DNA from 2 places in the Desulfosoma profundi genome. Region 2 is predicted to be linked to the other one. Evidence: riboswitches for the same ligand, from Rfam matches in the RefSeq annotation. Region 2 holds a riboswitch; the other holds the start of a gene.
The links. Region 2 has a riboswitch for fluoride ahead of ACZ5K9_RS14825 (dynamin family protein). Riboswitches for the same ligand answer to the same signal wherever they lie in the genome.

Region 1: it holds a riboswitch for fluoride, as region 2 does, so the genes downstream of both, ACZ5K9_RS01715 (MutS-related protein) here and ACZ5K9_RS14825 (dynamin family protein) in region 2, are expected to answer to the same signal.

Annotation. Positions count from the first base shown of each region.
Region 1 is NZ_AP042420.1:390,384-399,172, reverse strand. It holds gene ACZ5K9_RS01735 (RelA/SpoT family protein) at 1-2,089, shown strand, start outside; gene ACZ5K9_RS01730 (cyclodeaminase/cyclohydrolase family protein) at 2,372-2,980, shown strand; gene ACZ5K9_RS01725 (dihydropteroate synthase) at 2,961-3,758, shown strand; gene rpmB (50S ribosomal protein L28) at 3,785-3,979, opposite strand; fluoride riboswitch at 4,803-4,864, shown strand; gene ACZ5K9_RS01715 (MutS-related protein) at 4,929-6,461, shown strand; gene ACZ5K9_RS01710 (MutS-related protein) at 6,461-8,035, shown strand; gene ACZ5K9_RS01705 (response regulator) at 8,369-8,789, shown strand, end outside.
Region 2 is NZ_AP042420.1:3,415,622-3,424,410, reverse strand. It holds gene ACZ5K9_RS14845 (DUF4405 domain-containing protein) at 1-6, shown strand, start outside; gene ACZ5K9_RS14840 (hypothetical protein) at 144-1,994, opposite strand; gene ACZ5K9_RS14835 (TOBE domain-containing protein) at 2,102-3,205, opposite strand; gene ACZ5K9_RS14830 (sulfite exporter TauE/SafE family protein) at 3,603-4,562, shown strand; fluoride riboswitch at 5,011-5,084, shown strand; gene ACZ5K9_RS14825 (dynamin family protein) at 5,220-6,998, shown strand; partial or broken gene ACZ5K9_RS14820 (cation:proton antiporter) at 7,028-8,200, shown strand; gene ACZ5K9_RS14815 (lactate utilization protein) at 8,535-8,789, shown strand, end outside.

The DNA of each region.
Region 1 (8,789 bases), 770 kb from region 2:
GGCGGCAATGCGGCGGGCGTATACGCTGTGCGCCAAGATCCACCGCGGCCGACCCCGCGTGGCCTCGGAGCCCTACCTGGAACATCACCTTGAAACCGCCGCACTCATGGCCCGCCTCCATATGGACGACCGCACGGTGGCGGCATGTTTTCTCCACGACGCCTTGGACGACGGTCTCCTGTCCGCGGAAGAATTGAAGAATCTGATGGGCGATCACGTGGCGGACATCGTGGCCGGAGTCCATCGGGTATCCCAGTTTCGGCTGGAAGAGGGCAAAGAGAAACAAGCCGAGGATCTTCGAAAGATGATCCTGGCCATGACTCGGGATGTGCGCGTCATCTTCATCAAACTGGCCGATGTCCTCCATGACACGCGGGTGATTCATCGATTTGCGGACGGGGAAAAGGCGGCTTTGGCCCGCGAGGCCATGGAAATCTACGCCCCGCTTGCCAGCCGCCTCGGCGTTGAATGGATGAAAGTGGAACTGGAGGACCGAGCCTTTGAGGTGCTCCATCCGGAAGCCTATGCCGAACTTCAAAATCGGTTGCAAAAAACAGAAGCCGAGCGCCGTCTTTATATCGAGGAAGTCCGGAGCATTCTCAGTGAAAAACTGAAGGCGAACGGGTTGAAAGGCCGTGTCCTCGGCCGTCCGAAGCACCTTTACAGTATTTACCGGAAGATGGTCGCTCAGCATCTGGACCTGGATCGCATCTACGACCTCATTGCCTTCAGGATCATTACGGATTCCGTGCCTGCCTGTTATGAGATTCTGTCCATGGTCCACGGGCTGTGGGAACCTGTGCCTGGGCGCTATAAGGACTACATCGCCCGGCCGAAGCCCAACATGTATCAATCCTTGCACACTACGGTCATCGGCCCGCACCAGGAGCGCATGGAGGTGCAGATCCGAACCGAGGAGATGGACCGGGTGGCCAACGAAGGCATCGCGGCCCATTGGCTCTACAAGGAGGGGCGGCCCCTGGAGGGGGTGAGCCGGGAGGAGACGGAGCGGTTTTCGTGGTTGCGCCAGCTTCTGGAGCCGGAGAAGGGGTGGCGGGATCCGAAGAGCTTTTTCGAGAAGTTCCAGCTGGAACTGTACCAAGATGAAGTCTACGTGTTCTCACCGGACGGGGATGTCAAGGTGTTGCCTCGAGGGGCGACACCCATCGACTTTGCCTATGCCGTGCACACGGAAGTGGGGCATCGGTGCGTGGGGGCGCGGGTCAACGGCAAAATCGTCCCGCTGCGCTCGGAACTCAATAACGGGGACATGGTGGAAATCATCACCGCACCCAATCATAAGCCCAGCAAGGACTGGCTGAATTTCGTCAAGACTAGCAAAGCACGAAGCCGTATCCGCCACTGGATCAAGACCGAGGAGCGAGACCGATCGATCGCCATGGGTCGGGAAATCTGTGAGCGGGAGTTCCGGAAAAGGGGCCTGAATTTCAATCACTACATCAATTCTCCGGAACTGCTCGAGGCGGCTCGACAGTTTTCCCTCCGGACGGTGGACGACCTCTTGGCCAGCGTGGGCTACAAAAAAGTTTCCCCGGTGCAGCTCATCGGCCGGCTGCCTCTGCCGGAGCCGCAAGCCGAAGAGCCTCGGGAAGAAAAACCACCGGAGAGGAAAAAACCGACGAAGGCCGACGAAGGGATACGGGTGCAAGGGGTGGATGATGTGCTCTTTCGCATGGCCAAATGCTGCAACCCTCTGCCGGGAGAACCCATTGTGGGCTACATTACCCGTGGTCGGGGTGTCACCATCCACCGCCGTTCCTGCAAAAACGCCGGCACCGGCGACGAGGAGCGCCAGATCGAAGTCCAGTGGGACACGGGGGAAGCGAAAACCTATCCTGTGGATATCAAGGTGGTTTACGATGGGGATCGGGCGACCGTCGGCGCTTTGAGCACCCTTTTGGGGCAGTTGGATGTCACGGTGAACGATTTCCGGATCCACCGGTCCGGATCCGGTTCGGCCCACTGCCGCTTTCGAGTGGAAGTCCGGGACAGCGAACATTTAAACCGTGTGATGACCGCGCTTCGAAACGAAAAAAACGTCTACGAAGTGACGCGGGTCGGGGAATGATCCCGCGCGGCCCATCGATACCAAACGGATCGAAATTTCGGGGTTTCTCTTTCTCGACAGGGTTTTCCCCGCAGGCTGTGCCATGGGCGCGCCCTTTGCCTCCGGCTCCCGCGTTTTGGCGTCATCATGGCCCTCTCCATCGGGGAAAAATGGACGTTGAGCCGGTGAACACCCAAACGAATGAGCAGAACACGCGATGGGTGCCTGTTTTTCCCATACCCCGGGGGGTGCGGTGAACGGTCCAGTGACATCCTTCTCGGCACACAAGAGGATTCGTTTCCCATGGCGCTCAGTGATAGTTTCCTCGAAGCCTTGAAAAAACCTAGGCCGGATCCCGGGGGTGGGGCCGCCGCGGCCCACGGGGCACTCATGGCCCTGTGCCTGTTGGAAAAGGTGGCCGGTCTGGAAAAGAACCGGAGCCAGCCGGCTTCCGATGCCCGTCAGCGGTGGGAAGAGACGCTTCAGGAAATCCATCGTGCGGCGCAGAATATTGAGCGCTTGCGGTCCAGCGACGTGGAAGCATACCGGATATTGGCGCGGACTCTGAAAGAGGAAGTCCGGCAAAGCATTCGGGACGATGCCGCGGAAGCGGCGTCTCGGGTCCCTTTGGCCGTCATGGAAGCGGCGGCGAAGGTTTTAGAGACAGCAGCGGGCGTCGGACGACGCTGCGCCTTCCACTTGACTGCGGACGTCGCCGTCGCTGCGGAACTCTTGGGATCGGCCGTGCAGTCGGCCTTTTGGATTGCGCTGTGGAATGCCGACCTCGTCAAGAATCCGCACCAACGAGGACGTCTTATGGGCGTGCTGTCCGAGGTTCGCGCAGCGGGAGAAGAACGCCTCCGGACCGTGCGAGAGGAGCTCGAAAAACGTCGTGAAACTGGCAGCCGATAATCTCAACGCCCTGAATCCCAGAGTCGTCGAGGCGTTGCGGGAGCTCAATCCGATCCCGATCCGGGATTTGGCCAAACGATGCGCCCTGCCGGGTGTCGACTACATCGACATCAACCCGGGATACCTTTCCAAACGCTACGAAGACCGCATGGCATTCCTGGTGGAAACGGTGCAGGAGACGACGGACCTGCGGCTGATTCTGGACAGTCCAAACCCTCGGGTGTTGGCTCGGGGGCTTTCTGTGTGCCGGCAAACCCCGATCTTAAGCGCCTTATCTCGGGAACCCCATAAGATTGACGGCATCCTGCCCTTGGCCGTGGAATATGAAACCCCCTTGGTTGTGCTGCTCCTGGACGAACGGTCTCGTGTGCCGGCCAGCATGGAGGAGCGCCTCGCTCTCGCGGCGGAACTTCGAGAAATCGCCTGCGGAGCTGGAATTCCATCTCACCGACTGATCTTCGATCCTGTGATGCCGAATCTCAGCTGGCCCGATGCGGCGTACCACCTGCGGGAAGTGGTCAAAACCGTGAGGATGCTTTCAGGGTGGGGGTTTTTCCCCGAACCCGCACGGACCATGGTCGGATTGTCCAACCTTCGGAGCGGATTGAGGAAAAGGTATCCTGTGGACGAGGAAACACGGTGTCTTGCGGTGTTGGCCGGAGCCGGGCTGGAGACGGTCCTTGCGGACGTCATCCAGCCGGGATTTCTTCAATTCTACTTTGCCCTGAGAGATCTTGCGCCCGATGCAGAAGCAGAGCCCGTGTCGGCATGGGCGTGAAGACGACCACAAGGTCCGATGGGCGTTTAAGCGGGCTTCGTGACCATGCCTGAACGGATGCAGCGGGTACAGGCTCGAACACGTCGGATGGTGCCATCCGGGTGCACATGGCGCACGCGCTGCAGATTCGGATACCACACCTTTTTCGTTTTGTTGTTGGCATGGCTCACGTTATGCCCCACATGTGGCGTCTTTCCGCAAAACTGACAAGTTCGACTCATGACGCGGTCCTTTCGTGATGTATCAGAGTTATCTAGCCGATATCTCTATATCTTCGCCTTTTTCTCGGCCTCACCGTAACGAACCGACTCTGTTAGCATAAGGTCTTTTTCAGGGCAAGTTTTTTCCGAAGGTTCTGGATTCGTGCCGGGCTTTCAGCTTCGACGAAATGGTCTGCGAATGGAAAGAGCCTATGTTCAGTGCCGGAGGTACAGGGATCATGGGCCCCACAGGGCTGACCAGTCTGTTTGGCCATGGCCGGAAAGTTGCCACGGCTGGTCGATGTATCTGGATGGAGACTCTCCGAATGGCCAGCGATCGTGACGTGTCGTTGCCGGGCGGATCTTCTAATCCGGTGAATGTCCGTGGGGAACAACTCCCTTAATCCGTAAGATCGCGTTGATGCATATGAGTGTCTTACCGAAGATATCATTGTGAATTTAAATGTCTTTTACGACATAAGGTCCATTGACGCATGTTCACGCGGCGGGGGATTGCTTCGGGCGTCTGAGGGTCAGCCCACGCCGTCTTGTTCCAAGGATTCAGGTTCTGATTGTGCGAAAAGACAACCACGGGACTGTTGTCCTGTCGGGGCGCCCCCTGGTGGTCGCCCCGATACCGGGCTGCACCCTGTTGCAATGGGCCGCGCCGAATCCGGGCAGGCACGGGGGCCTGTCTCTACGGTATCGTTGGCCGGTTCCGGGCCCGGATTCAACACCATGACCACAAAACCATAGAACGATGACCGCCATCGGACGCATTCACGGACTCATGAGAAGGTGCAGGACTCCATTGACAAGGGACCGTTGCGGGTTAAAATGACGGCAAAACACAGGTGATGAGGCTCACCTGAAACCGCTGAACCGGCTGATAGCCTCTACGGAGAATTGAACAATCCGTAGAGGCTTTTTTTCTTTCGTGGGGGAAGCGACGACCGCAGGAGACGTTAACATGACTTATTGCAGCATTCTTTATGACAGGGACGGATCCTGTGTGGAAAACACAACGCAGCCGGAGTTCTTTTCCGACTTGAACCTGGATCAAATCGTCGAAGCGATCACAGAGCCCAAGCGGGACTATGGCCTAAAACCTCTCTTCTGGACAGCTCTGGGCGATGTCAACACCGTTCGGTATCGGCAAGAAGTGATGCGGGACCTGGAAGTCGAGGAAGTGCGATCGGGGGTCCAGAAGTTTTCGGAAAAGATGAGATCGATGCGCCGCTGTTTGGAAAGGACCGACAGGCTGGACGATGAGTTCTTCAAGAAGGGATGGATCCTGGAAGCGGCACTGATCTATTGTGATGCCGTGACCGCTTTGGGCGACCATTTGGCAGATACCGGCGTCCCTGTCCGTTCGCGGGGTCTGATGGCGTTTCGGGGCTACCTCCACAGCTACATCCGCTCGGAACAGTTTCAGACTTTCGTCATGGAAGCCCAACAGGTCAAGAGGGCGCTTGCCGAGGTGACTTACTGTGTGATCATCGAGCCCGGCAAGTTCAAGGTGAAAAGGGCCGAAGGGGAGGCGGACTACAGCCCGGAAGTGGAAAAAACCTTTGAGAGGTTCAAACAAAGGGAAGTCCCCGCTCAGGCGATAAGGGTTGAGGAAACCGAAGGAATGAGTCATATCGAGGCGAAAATCCTCGAGTTTGTCAGCCGGTTATACCCCGAGCCCTTCGATGCCTTAAATCGCTTCTGCACAAAACATTATCCATTTCTCGATGAAAGGATCGCCGCGTTTGACCGGGAGATCCAATTCTATATCGCTTACCTGGACTTCATTGCGGATCTCAAGCACCAGGATCTCCCGTTCTGTTATCCCGACGTCACGGCGGGGAGCAAAGAAATCGAGGGACGGGATGTCTTTGATTTGGCCTTAGCTTATGCCCGGCGCCAAGGCGGCCGGCCCATTGTGCTCAATGACTTTTTCCTTAAAGAGCCGGAGCGCATCCTGGTGATCACAGGTCCCAATCAGGGAGGCAAAACCACCTTTGCCCGGATGTTCGGCCAGTTGCATTATCTGGCCAGTCTGGGTTGTCCTGTTCCGGGGAGGAAGGCCCGCCTATTTCTTTTCGACCATATCTTCACGCATTTTGAACGAAGCGAGGATGCCCACAACCTGCGTGGAAAACTGGAGGACGATTTGATTCGGATTCATGACATGATCGATCGCGCTACGGCCGACAGCATCTTTATCGTGAACGAAATCTTCACCTCGACAACCGTTCAGGACGCCCTATTCCTCAGCAAGGAAATCGTCACTCGGCTGATGCGTTTGGACGCCCTGGCCGTCTGGGTGACCTTTTTGGACGAACTGGCGTCTTTGGGTGAGAAGACGGTCAGTATGGTGGCCATGGTTGACCCGAAGGACCCTACTCAACGCACATTCAAAGTCGTACGAAAGCCGGCCGAGGGTCTGGCTTACGCCTTGGCCCTGGCCAGAAGGCACGGGCTCACCTATGAGCAGATCATGGAGCGGCTCTCATGATGAAGGTGCACCTTCTTTATCCTGACCGGGATTTCGAGCCAACGCAACCCATAAGGGCCAATGGGGAGGACCTCACCCAAGACTTGGTTCTAGATGATCTCTTTCGGGCGATGGCCCGGGGAGACAAGGACCTCTGGAGTGCATCGAGACAAGTCATGTTAACGAGCCTCCATGATATCGACAGCATCACTTACCGACAGGAGGTTTTAAAAGACTGTCTGAAGTTTCCCGACGTGATCCGCCAAATCTACGAGATGCCCCTGGAATTTTTGAAGCGAAAGCGAGAGCACTGGTGGTGTCTTTCTTCACGCCATTCCAGTGCCGGCGCCGTGCTCACTGGTGCCCAGCGCCTCCTGGAAGGCTCCGTGGATTTGCTGCACCGGTTGCGCCGAATTGCCGATGCACATCTGGACAACTTTGCTTCCCGGGGGTTTCGCCGTTTTTTTGTGAGGATTCAGGCGGAATTGGCCGACGAATACCTGACCACGGTCGAAAAGCACCTCAAGGCGCTGCGCTTTCCTCAAGGCGTCCTGCTCAGCGCGCAACTGGGCACCGGCAATGAGGGAACGAACTATGTTCTTTGCAAACCCGCGGAGACAAGCCCACATTGGCTTCAGCGTGTTTTGGATTTTGGCTCACGGACCTATTCTTACACCTTGCACCCTCGGGATGATGCTGGAGCGCGTGTCCTGGGCGCTCTGCGGGATCGAGGTCTCCTCCGGGCGGCCAGAGCGGTGGCCCTGGCCGCCGGATACATTGAAAGTTTTTTCAATGTTTTGCGATTTGAACTGGCGTTTTATCTGGGGTGCTTGAACCTTTATGAGCACCTGACGGCATTGGGGAAACCTGTGGCGTTTCCACAGCCCAGGCCGGCCGACGAGCGTCATTTTTCATGTGAGGACCTGTACGACGTCACCTTGGCTCTTCGCCTGGGAAAACGTGTCGTAGGCAATGACATCTCGGCTGTGGGGAAATCCCTGATCATTGTCACCGGGCCGAACCAGGGCGGGAAGACCTGCTTTCTCCGCAGCGCCGGTCTTGCCCAATTGATGATGCAATGCGGTATGTTTGTTGGTGGGAAATCCTTTTCGGCCAACCTCTGTGCGGGCCTGTTCACGCACTTCAAGCGCGAAGAAGACAAGACGATGGAAAGCGGCAAGTTTGAAGAGGAATTGAAGCGCATGAGCCTGATTGTCGACCGCATGACCCTGAATGCTTTGCTCTTACTCAACGAATCTTTGGCTGCCACCAACGAACGCGAAGGCTCGGAGATTGCCAGGCAAATTGTGAGCGCTCTGCTCAGGCGGGGAATCAAGATCTGGTATGTGACCCACTTGTATGATTTCGCTCGACACTTTTACGAAAGGAGTAGGGACAAGGTTCTTTTCCTGCGTGCCGAAAGGCTCGTTGACGGCTCACGGACTTTCAAACTCAGGGAGGCCGCACCCCTGGAGACGAGCTATGGGATGGATCTCTATCGCAAGATCTTCCGATTGGAACGAAAAGAGCCTGTCACCGATCTCGAGTCAGGAGCGGCCACCCCAACCGCTCTCAGCTCGTCATCGAGCCCATAAGCATCTTGCGGATCGATTTTGACGTTGACTCCACCGAAGCTTCGGAGCCCATGCGCTGGTTTTGGGGAAAACGGTCCGGCAAAAACTCACCACCCGGTGCGTGCGTGCTTTCCAGGCCGGCTACGGCCTGACCCCAAGGGACGCCTTCGACGAGAAACGATGGTTTTTTTGGCCCCCACGCCTCCCGGCTCCGCTTTTCGAGCCACGTCTGTGGCTCGATTCCAGGGAAATTTTCGCCGCCGTTTTTTGCAGAACACCCCTTTCTCGGGTCAGTCAGGTGAACAAATCGTGTCATTGTCCAGATGGGTTTTCGGTTTCAGGTGAGAATGTGTTATGAGAACGATGGAGTGTCGTTGGCGGGTGAAGGCTTTGAAACCTGCAGCGGGGTTGAGAGAGCTGGCCGTGAACAACGAAATTGTGACGAAACCTTATCGTGTGCTCGTGGTTTTTGGTGATCCCCAGCTGCGTCGGACCATCAAGGCGATCCTGCGCCAACTGGGTTACCAGCGGGTTCACGCCGTGGAAAGCGGCGTGGAAGCGCTCCAGTGGCTGGATTCCGGGGAACGGACCGACGTGGTGATCACCAGTTTGCATATGACCCGATTGGACGGCTTTGAGCTACTGGAGCGGATCCGCTCCCAGCCCGTGACGAAGGATCTTCCCGTGATCCTGGTTGCCGGGAAGGCGACCGAGCAGTTGGTGGCCCAGGCCATCGAAACGGACGCCGACGGATATGTGCTCATGCCTTTTACCC
Region 2 (8,789 bases):
TTCTGAACACACCGGGGCGCAGCGGAAAGCATCCCGTGGCGTGAACGGGTCATGCCCAGTGACCCACCCCGAGCTCTCCCTCGGTTACGGCCTCGATGGGAGGCTCGGCGGCACCTTGGCGGAAGAATCCCTTCAACGGCCCATTAAAAAATGACGCCCTTATCGCTCCACTGAAAGCTTTCGCCGTTCAGGAGAAGCTTTTCTTTGGCAAACCACAAAGCCCGATCCTCTTCGTCCTTTTTCGCGTCCCCGATCTCTCGCTGTCCCCGGTCCTCGGGCAGCTTCTCCGCCATTGTGGATAAGGTGCGACCTCGTTCGGCAGAAAGGGATTCCGTGTATCGGAGAATCTTGGAGAGTTGCTCCTCTGAGGAAACGACCGTGACCGAAAAAATCATTTCGATGTGATAGGTCTCTTGGGCGGTTCTGTCCTCGGCGAGTTTCTCCCGGACCAGGGAAACGGCGATCCGGGCCTGGCGGTGTTTCTTGATGAACTTTTGGGTGGACAGGACATCTTTAAAAGTCAGGATGGTCACTTCCGGGTAATTGCGCAGTGGAGCCACCTCGGCCGGCTGGAATTTGCGCTCCCCCTCATCATCGAGGAGTCGGAGGTGCACGGTCAGATTGTCAGCCATCCAGCGCGTCGGGAGAAGAAGCGCGAGATTGTCGCCCCGGAACACGTTGAGGGGATTGAGCCTCGATTTGTTCTCGGCAATGAGCAACACTTGGTCGAATTCCGACTGGATCCTTCTCAAAATGTCCCGGTTGCGGAGCTGGCCGTAAAGCCATAGCACATCGTAGTTTTTGACCCGATCGTTCTTCAACAAGGCGTCCATGATGCGGTCAAACACATCACTGGATGCATTGACCAGCAGGGCCGGCCCGAGAATGCGCATCATTTCGGGGTCCTCAATGAATCCCATGTAGCCGTTGTCCAAGTTTCGCAAAATGAGCCGACCGGCCATCTCGCGATCTCCCAATCGCGCGTAGTGTAACGCCGCAAAAAGAATGTTGCCCCAATCTTCATCGTCGGAATTGGCCAAGACCACTTCCAGGTCCCGTTTGATCTCCGCGGGTGAGGCTTCCTGGACCGTAAGCATAACCTTGTGCATGGCGGTGGAAGCGGCGAAAGGATCCTTTCTCAAAATCCCCTGATGGATGCTCTGAAACTGGCTAAAGCAATACAGTGCCTCTTTTTTCTCTCCCATCTCATACGCGGATTGCCCTCGATAATACCAGTATGGGGGAAACTTCTGAAAAGCACTCTCCAGACGCTCCAATTTTCGATAGCGTCGTCCGATGTCAGACTCTTTGAGCACCGCCGTGTAATCGGTCAGCTGCTTTTCGTTCAGCCGCCACTCGTCGGGCAGCTGGTACCGTCGCATCAGCTCCCACGAATACTTGAGTAACTTTTTGTAAAAGTTGTTCAGCCCCTGGAGGGTGCTGACTTCAATTTTCCAAGCCGCCTCTTCCCTTTCCTTTCTGTATTCTTCCATGCGGTCACGGTAGTTGAAATAAAAAGACCCCACATTGAGCATGGCGTTGAGGACGCCCATATAAGGGTTGAGCAGCACGTCGGTCTCGAGGATGCGTTTTCGGAGTCTTCTCTTGAGTTCGGTTTGCACGTTCTTCTCGTAGTTGCGTGAGAGGTAGGCTTTTTCATGTTCTTGGATCTTGGAACTGGTAAGCAGGTCCATAAGTTCCTGGAGTAAATTGATGATATCCGCATCCGGGATTTTGTTGAGATTCAAGTTGTTGATGATGGTGTTGTATTCTTGATCGAGGACCACTTTGTCATTGTAGCTGAGAATATGACTCAGGGACACGGCAATTTGGTTCAGAGACTGTAAAACCTGCAATTGGACCTGCGGCTCCGCCGCCATAGATGTCTCCTGGGCCGCTCCACCAACTGGGGAAACCAAAAGTCCCATGCCGATGATCAGGCGGATCCAAAGATGGCGAAGCGGAAAAGCAGGTTGTCGTCGTTTGATCCTCATGATCCATCCACTCATTCTCATCGCCCCCGTCACCCCCGTACGGACTTTCTTGCGAGCATTGAGATTATCCAATAAAAACGGTTTCTGAATGAATCGCCCAGGTTATTTTACGACCATGGGGATGGTCCGGAACCGTTTCCGTGGAGGACCACGGCATGGGCTGAAAAAACGGCCCACACCGAATCCCCTTCCTTGATGGCCATCCGAGAGGCGCTCTCCGAAGAGAGGAGGGCGCACAATTCGGTTCCGTCAGAAAGCTCGACGGTCACTTCGCTCGTCACCTGCCCGCGCAAAATATGTCGGATCGTCCCCTGGAATTGGTTCTCCGCGCTCATCGCAGGTTCCTGAGAACCCAGAACAAGGATCACCCAAGGCGATTTCACTTCGGCGACCATAAACTTGCCTTCCTGGATGGCGAGGCGCTGCAGGCTGTGTGTGGTGATCACCGTGGTGATCCTATACCCGCCCATGGTGACGAGTCGGACCACGGCCTGGATGTCTCCCCGAAGCACGGCCTCAACCCGACCGTAAAAAGCGTTGCGGGCACTGGTTTGGCCGACGGATTCCCGCTCAACGAAAAGTTTCATGACCTTCCGGATATCGCTCTCCGTAAATGCCACATAGGCCGGGGGGGCACTGGACGGGGCCTGACCGAGCACCCGCTGGACGACATGCAAGGGAATGTGCCCTTTGAGAAGCTCCACGGCGCGGGATTTTCGAATCATTTCCGGCCCCCCCAATCGCCTGGAAAAACCGCACGCTTCCGCTCTTTCGTAAAACTTTCGGCGCACGAAGGCTGCATCGAGGCCGAGCTGTCCTTGGAGAACAGTGCTGGACTGGGGATCTTCCACGACGGCTCGGATTTGTTGAAGGCCATGGCGCGAAACGTCCACGGCTCGGCTGCTTTCTTCCCTGTCGTCGACGGCTCGGAAAACAACGCAGTGGTCATCCCAGTCGATGTCGCGGTAAGGGTTCAGTCGAAGGACTTCATTGAGCTTGGCTCCTGTATACCGAATGAGGAGGAAGATGAGGAAAATTCTGAGCCGAGCGGGCCGATGCACGGGAGATTCATTGACCCATTCTCGGAAGGAGTCTTCCATGCGTCGCAGTCCTTCGGTATCCAAACAGCCGTTGCGTTCGAATCGGGCGTCGGGCATCGCGGCCGTCGCTGTGGGCACAGATCGAGTGGTTCTGTGGCGCTTCGAACCCATAATGTCATCCAGGATCGTGTGCTGTGGTCAACCTAGGCAACCATCCACAGCGAGTCACACTCCCTGCCGAAAAACTTCAGATGCCGCCGGCATCCATTTCGTCGACGCCGTCCGGAAGCCGCGAGACCGGCGGCTTTTCGTGGGGCCGCCACGTGGGGGAACGCCGCTGAAAAGTCGCTGGACACCCCGACAACTGTGGCGGCGCTGTTTTCTCCGTGGGCCGTCACGGCCGTCAGCCGAGCTATGTATCATAAATGGAAGAGAAGTCTCCAGTGTCTGCCGGAGTGGGCCATCTTGCCCTTGACGCCCGGGGGGTGACGGCACTAAGTTGACACGAAAAAATGCATTTTCGTGTCAGTTTGGGGTGTGACAACCCGAGGCACAAGGAGGTGACCCGATGCTTTTTCCCACCGCGGGAATTGAGGTGGCTCCCTGGATTCCGCCGCTGGTCGCTTTTGGGATTTCCTTTTTCACTTCCATGGGGGGCGTTTCCGGAGCCTTTCTCTTGCTGCCTTTCCAGATGTCCGTCCTCGGCTACACCCATCCCTCGGTGAGCGCCACGAATCAGTTGTTCAACATTGTGGCCATCCCCAGTGGGGTCTATCGATACTGGAAAGAAGGACGCATGGTGTGGCCGCTCACATGGGTCGTCGTCATCGGCACCCTGCCGGGTGTGCTCATCGGGGCGGTCGTGCGGATCGCCTATCTTCCCAATCCCAAAAATTTTAAGCTTTTTGCGGGCGGCGTTCTCCTCTACATCGGTTTGAGGATGCTGCAAGATCTCCTGAAAAAGAACACCGGCGGAACGGCCAAAGCCGATGCAGAAAAGCGGTTTCAGGAGATGGTGCGCCGCCATCGGGCATCGGCGGCCCATGGCCATGGAGAGGCAGCCCGCACACTGCCTTCCGTCAGAGTGACCCACTTCAACCTCAAGAGGCTGGGTTACGTTTTTTATGAAGAGTCCTATGACGTGCCGTTCTGGGGCATTTTTATGCTGGCTTTCGCTGTCGGCATCGTGGGCGGCATCTACGGCATCGGTGGAGGGGCGATTATTGCTCCGTTTTTCGTCACTTTTTATAAGCTCCCGGTGTATACGGTGGCCGGAGCGGCCCTCATGGGCACTTTTGTCACCTCCGTGGCAGGGGTCGCCTTTTATCAGGCCCTGGCTCCTTTTTACCCCACGATGTCTGTGGCTCCCGACTGGCTCCTCGGTGTGCTTTTCGGCTTTGGAGGTATGGCCGGAATGTATCTCGGTGCCCGATGTCAAAAGTACGTCCCGGCAAAGGCCATCAAATGGATGCTTGCCGGAATCATCGTTTTTACCGCCGGGAAGTATGTTATAAGCTTTTTTCAATAAAATCCCTGACCGTGCGATCCCCGCCATCGGGATGTGGTTTGGGGGTCATGATGTGGAATCGATACCAGCCTCGGGCAACGATCCCGCAGGGGCAGGCCCCCGGGCCTGGGCTGAGTCGGTGCGATCCATTGGATCAGGGTGCAATCCGGTGGCGCAGCGACCTCAGGGGGAGGTCCCGAAACCATGAGAAGGCCGGGGCCGCCTTCACCAGCCGCGGATGCCCAACACAGGTCTCATCCATGGGGGGAAATCCGGTGCCGGACCAAAGGCGATCTCATGGTGGACATCTCCGTCCAGGGCGATTGAGGCGGCGCCGCGGGCCATCGGGACGTCCTCTCCCTCAAGAGATCTGACCACACCGGAGAATCAGCCGCGCCGCGGGCTCTGGACCAAAAAAGCACAGGCCATTGACAACGGGGTAATTTTCGCCCTAAAAAGTAAGCAACATTTGAGTATAGGCAATGAAGTCTGCCTGAACCGCCCCTTCCCGCAAGGTATGGGGATGATGACTTCTCCATGGGGGTTGGGGTCGTCGCATTGAGGCGGCCGCCCTCCCAGCCTGGGGTGGGGTTTTGAGGTAGACAGAGCGTGGGTAAAAACCCCACCCGTTCGGCGGGTGGGGTTTTTTGTTGATCCATCCTTTTGGAGGGTTGAACCATGCTCGAGCGTTATAGACAAACTCAAGCCCGACTCCTGAAAGTGTTAGAAGACATGCGTCACCTGAAAAGGGACGGTGTGGAAGAGGGGGTCGCAAGCCGGGTCGATGAACTGGCGGAAAAAATCCGTCAGAGCGCCTTTTACTTGGTTGTGCTGGGAGAGTTCAAAAGGGGCAAGAGCACACTGGTCAATGCGATTCTTAAAGACAATATCCTACCCACAGCCGTCGTCCCCCTGACCTCTATCGTCACCATGATCCGCTATGGTCCTGAGGAAGAAATTTGTGTGCGATTCAAAGACGGGCGCACACAAATCATCCCACGTCGCGCCCTTGCCGACTATGTGACCGAAAGGGGCAACCCGGAAAACGCCAAAGGTGTGGATCGCGTGGAGATTGCCTATCCGGCCGAAACCCTCCGGGGGGGTGTCCACCTCATCGACACTCCGGGGGTGGGGTCCATCTTCGAGTCCAACACCCAAGCCACGTATGATTTTTTGCCCAAGGTGGATGCGGCGCTGTTTTTGTTTACCGTGGATCCACCCATCAGCCAGTCGGAGCTTGCTTTCTTGCGGGACGTCCGCCAGTACGTGACAAAGATCTTTTTCGTCCAAAATAAAATCGACCATGTGGATCCCGAAGACCGGGAAGAATCCTTGGAATTTTCAAGAAGCGTTCTGAAAGAGGTCATCGGGGACGGGGAAATCCGCATTTTGCCCTTGTCCGCCAAGCTCGCCTTGGAAGGACGCCTCAAGGGGGATCCCGAGAAAATCACCCAGAGCTTCTTTCCCCAACTCGAAGAAGTCCTCACGCATTTCCTCACCCAAGAAAAGGGACGGGTGCTGCTGCAGTCCGCCGTGCAATCGGCACGAAAAATCCTCAGCGACGTGGAGTTTTCCGTACAACTGGAGCAGAAAGCCATCGAGATGCCCCTCCAGGATCTGGAGCAAAAGATTTCCCTGTTTCATCAAGAACTCCGGAAAATCCAAAAAGATCGAGAAGAAAACGGATACTACTTCGAAGCGGAAATCAAGCGGATCATGGATTGGTTGGACCGGGAATTGAAAAGGCTCCAAAAGGACCATCTGCCGGAACTCGTCGACCAGTTGCGCCGGGAGGGAGAGAAGCATCAGCACCTTCCCGTGTCCCAGTACGTGGAAAAAATGGAAAGCGTTCTCAACGAAGGCATTGTGCACACCTTCGACGATTGGATTGTGCAACAAGAAAAAGCGCTCAACGAGGAATTCGCCCGAGTGTCCCGCCAATATTCGGATCGGACGAATCAAGTCATTGAGCGCCTGATGCAGGCGTCGGCCAAACTTTTCGACATCGCTTTCGAAACCATCCATACGGATGAATCCCTCCGGGCGGACAGCCGCTTCTATTACCTTCTCGGCGATCCCCCTCGGTTTTTCGACATCGCCGGTGCCGTGGATTTCTTTTCTCGAAAACTGATGCCCAAAAGTTTTTCCCAGAAAAAAGTGCTCAGCGACCTTTTGAAAAAGCTCCCGGAACGCATCGACGCCAACTGCGGGCGAGTACGTTCCGATTTCATGCGGCGGCTTCAGGAGAGTTTCCTTTCTTTTCGCTGGAATTTGAACGCAAAAATTGACGAAACGGCGCAGGGCATACAAGCGGCTCTCGAGCAAGCCTTGGCCATGCAAAAGGTGGGGGCAGCCGAACGAGACAAGAAGAAGGCCTTGCTCACCGAGGAGATGCAAGGCATAGTAACCGTCAAAGAGACCTTGGCACAAATCGCCCGGGAAGTCAGCATCAACTGAGGGAGCCTTGCACGGGTGGAGCGATTGGCATGGCAATCAGTTTGGCGCTCATCATCGTTCTAGGTCTCGCCGCAGACTATCTCTTCAAAAAACTCAAGTTGCCGGGTCTTGTGGGCATGCTTCTCGTCGGTATCCTTGTCGGACCTTATGTCTTAGGCCTCATGCGCCCTGAGATGATGCAAGTTTCGGCGGATTTTCGAAAGATCGCCCTTATCGTCATCCTCCTTCGGGCCGGCTTTGAACTCCATCGGGATACATTGAACCGAGTCGGCCGGGCGGCATTGACCATGAGTGCCATTCCGGCCATCTTTGAAATCCTCGGCGTCATGTTGGTCGCCCCGAAATGGTTAGGCATAAGTCTGCTGGAAGCCGCCATTCTGGGCGCGATCCTCGGAGCCGTCTCCCCCGCCGTCGTCGTGCCTCTCATGATCGATTATATGGACCGCGGGCTGGGAACCCAAAAAGGGGTGCCCACACTCATTCTCGGCGCCTCCTCGGTCGACGATGTCTTTGTCATCGTCCTTTTCACCATTTTCCTCGGCATGTATGGTGGAAAAGAGGTCAACATCTGGGCAAAGCTCGCTGAAATTCCCATCTCCATCGCCTTGGGCATCCTTGTGGGGGCGATCCCCGGGTATTTACTCTACAAACTGTTCACCGTCTATGATTGGAAACCTCCCAAAAGAACTCTGATGGTCTTAGGGGTTTCCATCGTCTTGACGTGGCTGGAATCGGCCGTGGAACACTGGGTTCCTGTGGCCAGCCTGCTCGGTGTCATGGCCATCGGGTTCGTGATCCTGGAAAAGGCCGAACCCATTGCCCATTTAATCTCTCAAAAGCTCAAGAAACTGTGGGTCTTTGCGGAGCTCCTGCTGTTTGTCCTGGTCGGAGCTCAGGTCAACATTCATGTGGCCTGGAAGGCAGGATTGGCAGGGACGGCGGTCATCTTTGTGGGTCTTCTCTTTCGAAGCGTCGGCACTTGGGTGTCCTTGTACGGCACACCGCTCAATTGGAAAGAGAAGATTTTTTGCGTCGTCTCCTACATTCCCAAGGCCACCGTGCAAGCCGCCATCGGCGCCGTCCCCATGGCCGCCGGAGTCGCTTCGGGTGAGGTGATTCTGGCCGTGGCCGTTTTATCCATCATCTTGACGGCACCTCTTGGCGCCATCGGCATTATGCTCATTGGCGACAAGTGCTTGGATAAGGGCGACCTGAGTCCCTATCGATTTAAATCCCTGCGCGCCAAGTTGGATCTCCCGCGCGTTGGGGAGCGGGTGCGGAGCAAACGTTACGGCACCGTTTGGAAAATTATCGAAGAAAAAGAAACGTGGGTCCCCGTTCCCGCACACATGCAAGGCGTTTTTCCCGATGGGAAAATGCCGGCCATCGTCATCCGCTTCTGGAAAGAAAGCAGCGCCAAGGGTCCTGGTACCGGAAAAACCATGACGCACCGTTACAGTCAAATCGACCCGTCTTTCCAGGAACACTGGGAAGTGCTCTACGACTGGTGATCGCTCGATGAAAGGAGGACTGGGAATGGAAAAACCCTTGGAGCATTTCTGGCAACTGCGGCTCCAACGCGTGAAGGAACATCTGGAGAAGAACAATTTCGCCGTAGATGTGGTGGATAGCTTGGAGGGCGCCCGCCGCCTGGTGCTGGAAAAGATCCTGCCGACATGCCGTCCGAAATCTGTGTCCTGGGGCGGTTCCATGACTTTTGTCGCTTCCGGACTCTATGAGGCTTTAAAAAGCCAACCGGGGATAGATATCGTCGACACTTATGAAAAAGGT